DNA from 2 places in the Lacticaseibacillus jixiensis genome. Region 2 is predicted to be linked to the other one. Evidence: predicted binding sites of a transcription regulator. Region 2 holds the regulator's gene; the other holds the start of a gene.
What was found. Region 2 encodes LexA, which represses DNA repair genes until DNA is damaged. Its sites were predicted from a motif close to CNAACANNTGTTNG; they were not measured.
Positions count from the first base shown of each region.

Region 1 (3,429 bases), on a different contig from region 2:
GCTCGTTGATTTCTGAGACCAAGTCGTCGATTTGGCCCATGATCGGCCGCACCTCGATCACCGGATCCAACAACCCAGTCGGGCGAATGATCTGCTCGGCGACGTCTTTTTTCGGCACCCGTTCCAGTTCATAAGGACCAGGGGTGGCGGACACATAGAGAATGCGGTTGACGTGTTGTTCGAATTCATGCAGCATCAGCGGCCGGTTATCCAACGCAGACGGCAAGCGGAAGCCGTAATCGATCAAGGTTTGCTTGCGGGCGCGGTCGCCGTTATACATGCCGCGGATCTGCGGCATGGTGACGTGAGATTCATCAACCATGATCGTGAAGTCTTTAGGAAAGAAGTCCAACAGCGTAAACGGCGGTTCGCCTTGCTTGCGGCCTTCCATGTGCCGCGAATAGTTCTCAATGCCGCTGGTGTAGCCCATTTCCTTAAGCATTTCCAGATCATAATTGGTGCGCTGCTCCAAGCGTTGGGCTTCCAGCAGCTTGCCTTGTTCGCGCAATTCCGCCAGCCGCTCGTCTAATTCGGCGCTGATGCGCTTGATCCCTTCAGTCATTTGATCATCTGAGGTCATAAAGTGCGTCGCCGGGAAAATGGACACATGCTGGCGCGTACCGACAACTTCACCAGTCAGCGCATCCACTTCGACGATGCGATCGATTTCGTCGCCGAAGAACTCGACACGAATGGCGTGATCATCCCGTGACGCTGGGAAGATCTCCACCACATCCCCGCGCACGCGGAAACGCCCGCGTTGAAAGTCGATGTCATTGCGATCAAATTGAATATCCACCAGCTGGCGCAACAGCGTGTTGCGATCGATTTCCATGCCCACGCGCAAACTCAACACGTGATCGCGATATTCAGTTGGCGACCCTAAGCCAAAAATCGAGCTGACTGAAGCCACCACGATCACATCATTGCGCTCCAATAAGGCACTGGTGGCAGAATGGCGCAATTTATCGATTTCGTCGTTGATCGCCGAATCTTTCTCAATATACGTGTCTGAGCTTGGCACATAAGCTTCTGGTTGGTAGTAATCATAGTAAGACACAAAATATTCCACCGCGTTGTGCGGGAAGAATTCCTTGAACTCACCATATAACTGCCCAGCCAGCGTCTTGTTATGCGACAAGATCAAAGTCGGCTTATTCAAATTGGCGATGATGTTAGACATGGTGAAGGTCTTACCAGTCCCTGTGGCGCCTAGCAGGATCTGCTCCTTCTCACCATGCAAGAACCCTTGGGTCAATTGCTCAATGGCCTGCGGTTGATCACCAGCCGGCTGATACGGCGATACCAATTCAAATTTACGATCGGCCATGCGTTCGATCATGCGACTACCTCCTTGTCGATCCCAACAAAAAAGTCGGAACCGCGATCCCAACTTGTAAACTGTTTCTATTTTACCACAGCGAACACACATTCGCTAATCGATTATTAGTCGCTTAATTTGTTTAATGCTTCATGATTGCCCGCGTCAATTTCGTTAACATATCACGATCGGCAAACTCTTCATTCAACATATCCGGCAAGATCTCTTGCAGAAAATATTGCACACTGGGCCGTTGTTTAAACCCGGCGATCACCGTGAGACTTTCCGTATAAATGTTCACATATACGCGCTCTGGATTGCCTTTTTCGATTTCCCCAAAGGACTCATATAATAAATCAACTTTATCGGCAATTGCCAGCAATTGGCCTTCTAACGTATCGTCTTTGCCTTCGGATAAGCGCCGCCGATACACCGCTTGGTATTCTTCCGGGATCTCATTTTGGATGAAGTTCTCTGTCATTGAACCTTCGACATCGGCCAACATCTCGCGCAACGCCGGCGTAGCATATTTTACCGGTGTTTTGATATCGCCGATGAAGCGCTCGGTGTAGTCGTGATTCAGCGCCTTCTCGTATAGCGCCTGCCAGTTAATGGTGTTGCCGGCGTGTTCTTCGATATCACCAAGCAGCTGGGCAATTTCGGCCACCTTGAAGCTGTGAGCGGCCACACTGTGTTCGGCGTACTTGAAGAACCCTGGTGCCCGCCGCAATTGTTCCAAGCTGTTGAGTCCTTGAATGAATTCATGCATCCCCATTTGTGCGACCCCCTATAATGTGTAAAATTTTATCTATGGTATCACGCCGCGTGCAGCACCGCAAGTCTAAGCCTGGCTGTATCCGGCCAAAACAAACAACGACTCAGCAAGCGCTGAGCCGTTGTTGGTGGTTTTCAATTTGCAGCCAGCGTTAAATCCGCTTTGCTTGGGGTTGTCGGCAAACTGCCAAAAGCAGCGCGGGTACAATTAGCCTAGCCCCCGCACTCGCGGCAAAGTACGCCGCAAGCACGAGGGCTAGGCTAATTGACCCGCTAAAAGCGCTTTGCTCCGCTTTGGGTTATTCGTCGAGCTCCGCAGCCCAACGCGGCGTGATATAAGTCGTGACGCCGCCAAGGCAAAGAGCGCCTTTGCGTCATCCCGCCTTATATCCACCGCTAAAAGCGGGCTGCTCCGCTTTGGGTTATTCTAGTCGAAATTGATGCAGTGCCGCTTCAAAGTCGCTTAACTTCTTGTCGGCTGCGGCTTGGGTTTTGGCACTGGTACCGACATAAAACTTCACTTTCGGCTCAGTACCAGATGGGCGGATCGCGATCCAGGTACCATCGGCTAAGATATACTTCAACACATCAGACACAGGCATATCGATTGCCGTGGTGCTGCCGTCTTGATGCGTGATCGTTTGCGTCTTGTAATCTTCAACTTCACTGATTGCCACACCAGCAAAGTCCTTTGGTTGATGTTCCCGGAACTTCTTCATCAACGCTGCCATTTCAGCTGGCCCTTGCACGCCTTCAAAGTCAACGCCGACTGTCTTCTCAGCAAAGTACCCGTAACGCGCATACAAGGCTTGAATACCATCATAAAGCGTCATGCCTTTGGACTTGTAGTAAGCTGCCACTTCCGCCAACAAGACGGTCGACTGAATGGCATCCTTGTCGCGCACGAATGGCTTGATCAAGTAGCCATAACTTTCTTCAAAGCCAAACAAGAATTCATGGCTGCCAGTTGCTTCATATTGCTTGATTTGATCGCCGATGAACTTAAAGCCGGTTTCAACATTGATCATTTCCACGCCATAGTCTTTAGCAATTGCTGTGGCCAACTCAGTGGACACAATCGACTTCACCACTGCGCCATTTGCCGGCAAAGTACCAGCAGTTTTGCGCGCTTCCAAGATGTAATGCAGCATCAAGCTGGCGATTTGATTGCCAGTCAGCAATTGGTAATCTTTGCCCGTCCACACGGCGGTGCCTAAGCGATCAGCATCTGGATCCGTGGCAATCAACACATCAGCTTGGTTCTGCTTGCCTAATTCAATGGCCATGTCAAAAGCTTGGGCAAACTCGGGATTGGGGAATGGCACTGTGGCAAA
Region 1 covers NZ_BAAFPR010000004.1:40,050-43,478, reverse strand. Annotated here, with positions in the region: gene uvrB (excinuclease ABC subunit UvrB) at 1-1,342, opposite strand, end outside; gene ACGG90_RS03565 (YfbR-like 5'-deoxynucleotidase) at 1,464-2,096, opposite strand; gene ACGG90_RS03560 (phospho-sugar mutase) at 2,518-3,429, opposite strand, start outside.
Region 1: the regulator LexA is predicted to act here: its motif matches at 1,422-1,435, upstream of uvrB (excinuclease ABC subunit UvrB).

Region 2 (3,429 bases):
GATTTGGGTGTTCACTCAAATCAGCTGGGTATTCAAGCCGGTGTGGGCATTCGTCAACATCATCGCCCCGCCGTTTATCTTCGCTGGTGTGTTGTATTACCTATTGAATCCTTTGGTGACGTGGCTGACGCGGCGCAAATTGCCGCGACCGGCGGCAATCGCGATTGTCTTGTTGCTGCTGTTAGGGGTGTTGGTGATCGGCGTGATCAAGCTGGTACCGCCGATCGAGCAGCAATTCACTAACATTATCCAGACTTATCCCACATACTGGCGCAGAGCGGTTGCGTGGCTCACCGCGTTGAATGCCAATCAAGAACTGATTTCGCAACAAGATCTCAATGCACTTGGCCAAGAGATCATGGACAGCTTGTCGCTATCCAAAGGCAGCATCGTGTCAGGTACGGTGTCGCAGTTGCAGAACTTGGTGGGCATTGTTGGCAACGTGGTGATTACCGTGTCTACTGCGCCGATCATTTTGTTTTTCATGTTAAAAGATGGGGCGAGCTTTGCCCCAAAAGTGGTGCAGCTGTTTCCTATCAAATTGCGTGACAGTTTAGCTTCGATGCTGGCGGAGATGAATCAGAAAGTCGGCTCGTATGTGCAAGGCCAGCTTACCGTGGCCATGGCCGTGGCGATTATCTTCATGACGGGCTTTTCGGTGATCGGGTTGAAGTTTGCGTTGGTGTTGGGGCTGATCGCGGGGCCATTGAATTTGATCCCATATTTCGGATCGGCGTTGGCGATGATCCCGGCGTTGATCGTTGGGGCAATGAGCGGCCCGTCGATGCTGATCGCGGTGATCGTGACATTCTTCATTGAATGGCTGATCGAAACCCAGGTGTTATCGCCGTTGGTGATGGGTTCGAAGTTGGCGATGCATCCGGTGACCATTGTGATCGTGTTGCTGACAGCCGGTAATTTATTCGGCTTGGCCGGGGTGATCTTAGGCATTCCCGGCTTTGCCGTCTTGAAAATCGTCGTGACGCGCTTCTTCTCCTGGTATCGCCAGGCGTCTGGGCTGTATAATGAAGAAACTGATGTACCGCAGGAAAGGAATCTATCATGATCGAACTCTTATTTCTTATTTCAGATATCGCCTTGCTGAGCATGGGTGGCTATGTCATCTACTGGCAAAGCAAGATCGACATGCGCGGCGGGTATTCCATGTTTCAAGTGTTCTTCGCGGCCTTGCTTGGTTCAGTGTTTGTTTCAAGCGGCAGTGATCACTTGTTGTATATCGTGTTTGCTGCCGGAACGATCACGTTGGTCTTGATGGCTGGCAATTCAGGGATCACCCCAACGCGCGTGATCGCCACTGGGGTGTTCTCGCGCGTGATCCCCTACACCAAACTTTCAGGCATCACCTTGACGCCGTTAGAAATGCCGAATGGCCGGCAAATGGTGCTGGCGATTTTCAGCTTGAACCCGCGGCGGTTCGTTCGATTGACTTTCCGCACTGATTTAGAAACGATGATCAGCACTTTGCGCCCGCGGGTGCCGCAAAGTGTCGAAATTGCCATTCAACATGTGCAATGATGGCTTGGCGATGTGAGTGAGCGCAAGACGACGGTTACCGCCGCAGGATGCACGGCGTAAGCTGCAGATTTTGCTTGCAAACGGGTGTTTGTTTTGGTAATCTTAAGGTAATCACAGGCCAAACAAATTTTTGGCTTTCCCCAGATACGAAAGGAGTGGGCGACTTTGCGCACCACAGTTAATGAGACACGTTTCAAACAAATCTTAGAGACGATCTACCATACCACTAAGGAGCGAAGTTTCCCGCCAACTGTGCGTGAAATCGGCGCGGCAGTGGGGTTATCCAGTTCCAGTACGGTGGCATCTTATCTTAAGCGGATGGAAGATGCCGGCTTGATCGCAAAGGACCCTGCCAAGCCGCGGACGTTGTTGTTGACGCCTGCCGGGCGTGAATACATTGGCGTCGGCGAAGATGGGATCCCGATCGTCGGTACGGTTGCTGCCGGCGTGCCGATTACCGCGGTGCAGAATATTGATGATTACTTCCCAGTGCCAGACGATTTGGCCTATGATGCCGAAGATTTGTTCATGTTGCGGGTTTCAGGCAATTCCATGATCAAGATGGGCATCTTAGATGGTGATCAGATCATCGTCAAGAAGCAGCAAACTGCTGAGAACGGGCAAGTGATCGTGGCCATGACCGAAGAGTCTGAAGCCACCGTCAAGCGCTTCTATAAGGAAGACGGGCGCGTGCGGCTGCATCCTGAAAATGACGACATGGCGGATATGTACTTTGATACCGTCACGATTTTAGGGGTCGTGGTCAGCTTGTATCGCCCAGTACTTGAATAGCTCAATTAAAAGCGCTGCACCACAATTTTTTCAACAAATTGTGGTGCAGCGCTTTTTTGAGGTTGGTTTACGACAGTGGCGCACTAGGGAACGTTTGCGTTAAGGTCCATGTGATCGTGGCTTGTTGGGAATCGGTGCTGGTGATCACTGGTTTGGGGGTAAGTGTTGCTTGCGGATGGGATATTGATAAGCCAGCGCTGCCGCCAGTCGCCAAAATTGTCGGGGTGCTAGACAGTTGTTTGTTGAAGTCATTCAAAGTCAAAGCGAATGGAAAATCCGTTGGCGATAGCGCCGCTGTTAACTGCCAGCTGCCGTTTGTGCGCGTGTCTTCAACGATCAAGCTGCCACTGGCCGAAACGGTTTTGGTGAGATGATCGTAAAGCTCCAACGCCGAATACTGCCACGCAAAAGCTGTCGGGACCTGCTTCAGCGCCAAGGTGCCTAAAGGCGGCGAAATGGCGATCGACGCGAAATTCGTATACAGCGAGTTGCCGCCTGACACCGGATCGAGTTTCAGTCGGATGGCTTTGGGGGTCGCGCTGGCCATCATGGCCTGCAGCAAGCCGCCGGTTTTGCTGATGGTAAAAGCCACGGCGAAGTCAGTGAGCTTAGCGGTTTCGCCTTCAGCGTTTTGCACATCGCCGAAGTTGTTCAGCGACAAAATATTGTTGAGGTTAGCCTGCATACTGCCATCAGCGGCGCGATACGTGTCAACCAGCTCCCAGTGATAACGCCAATTACCAGGCGGCAAGTTCATTAAGCTTAAACTCGCCGGGGCGAAGTGTAAACCACTGGCAGGGATATTGTCGTATGGGCCGGCATAAGCCTGCAGCCCGCCGAGCCAAATCGTCTTGGTGGTAGTGATCTTGCCGGCTTGCGCGGCCATGACGCGACTGAAGCCTGGGTTATTGATATTGGTGTTGACCAAATTGTCAGGCGGCGCCGTTAACGTGGCTGTATTGTCAGTCGCAGCAGTGAGGCTGAAGCCGCTTGCCGGCAGCCATTTGATCGGGTCAGTCGCCTCTAGCGGTGTAATGGTCGCTTTGATCGGGACTTGTTGGCCATATAGCATGTGTTGCGGGGTGTTCAGCGTTAAGCTGG
Region 2 covers NZ_BAAFPR010000008.1:88,584-92,012, forward strand. Annotated here, with positions in the region: gene ACGG90_RS07035 (AI-2E family transporter) at 1-1,066, shown strand, start outside; gene ACGG90_RS07040 (hypothetical protein) at 1,063-1,536, shown strand; gene lexA (transcriptional repressor LexA) at 1,702-2,328, shown strand; gene ACGG90_RS07050 (hypothetical protein) at 2,396-3,429, opposite strand, start outside.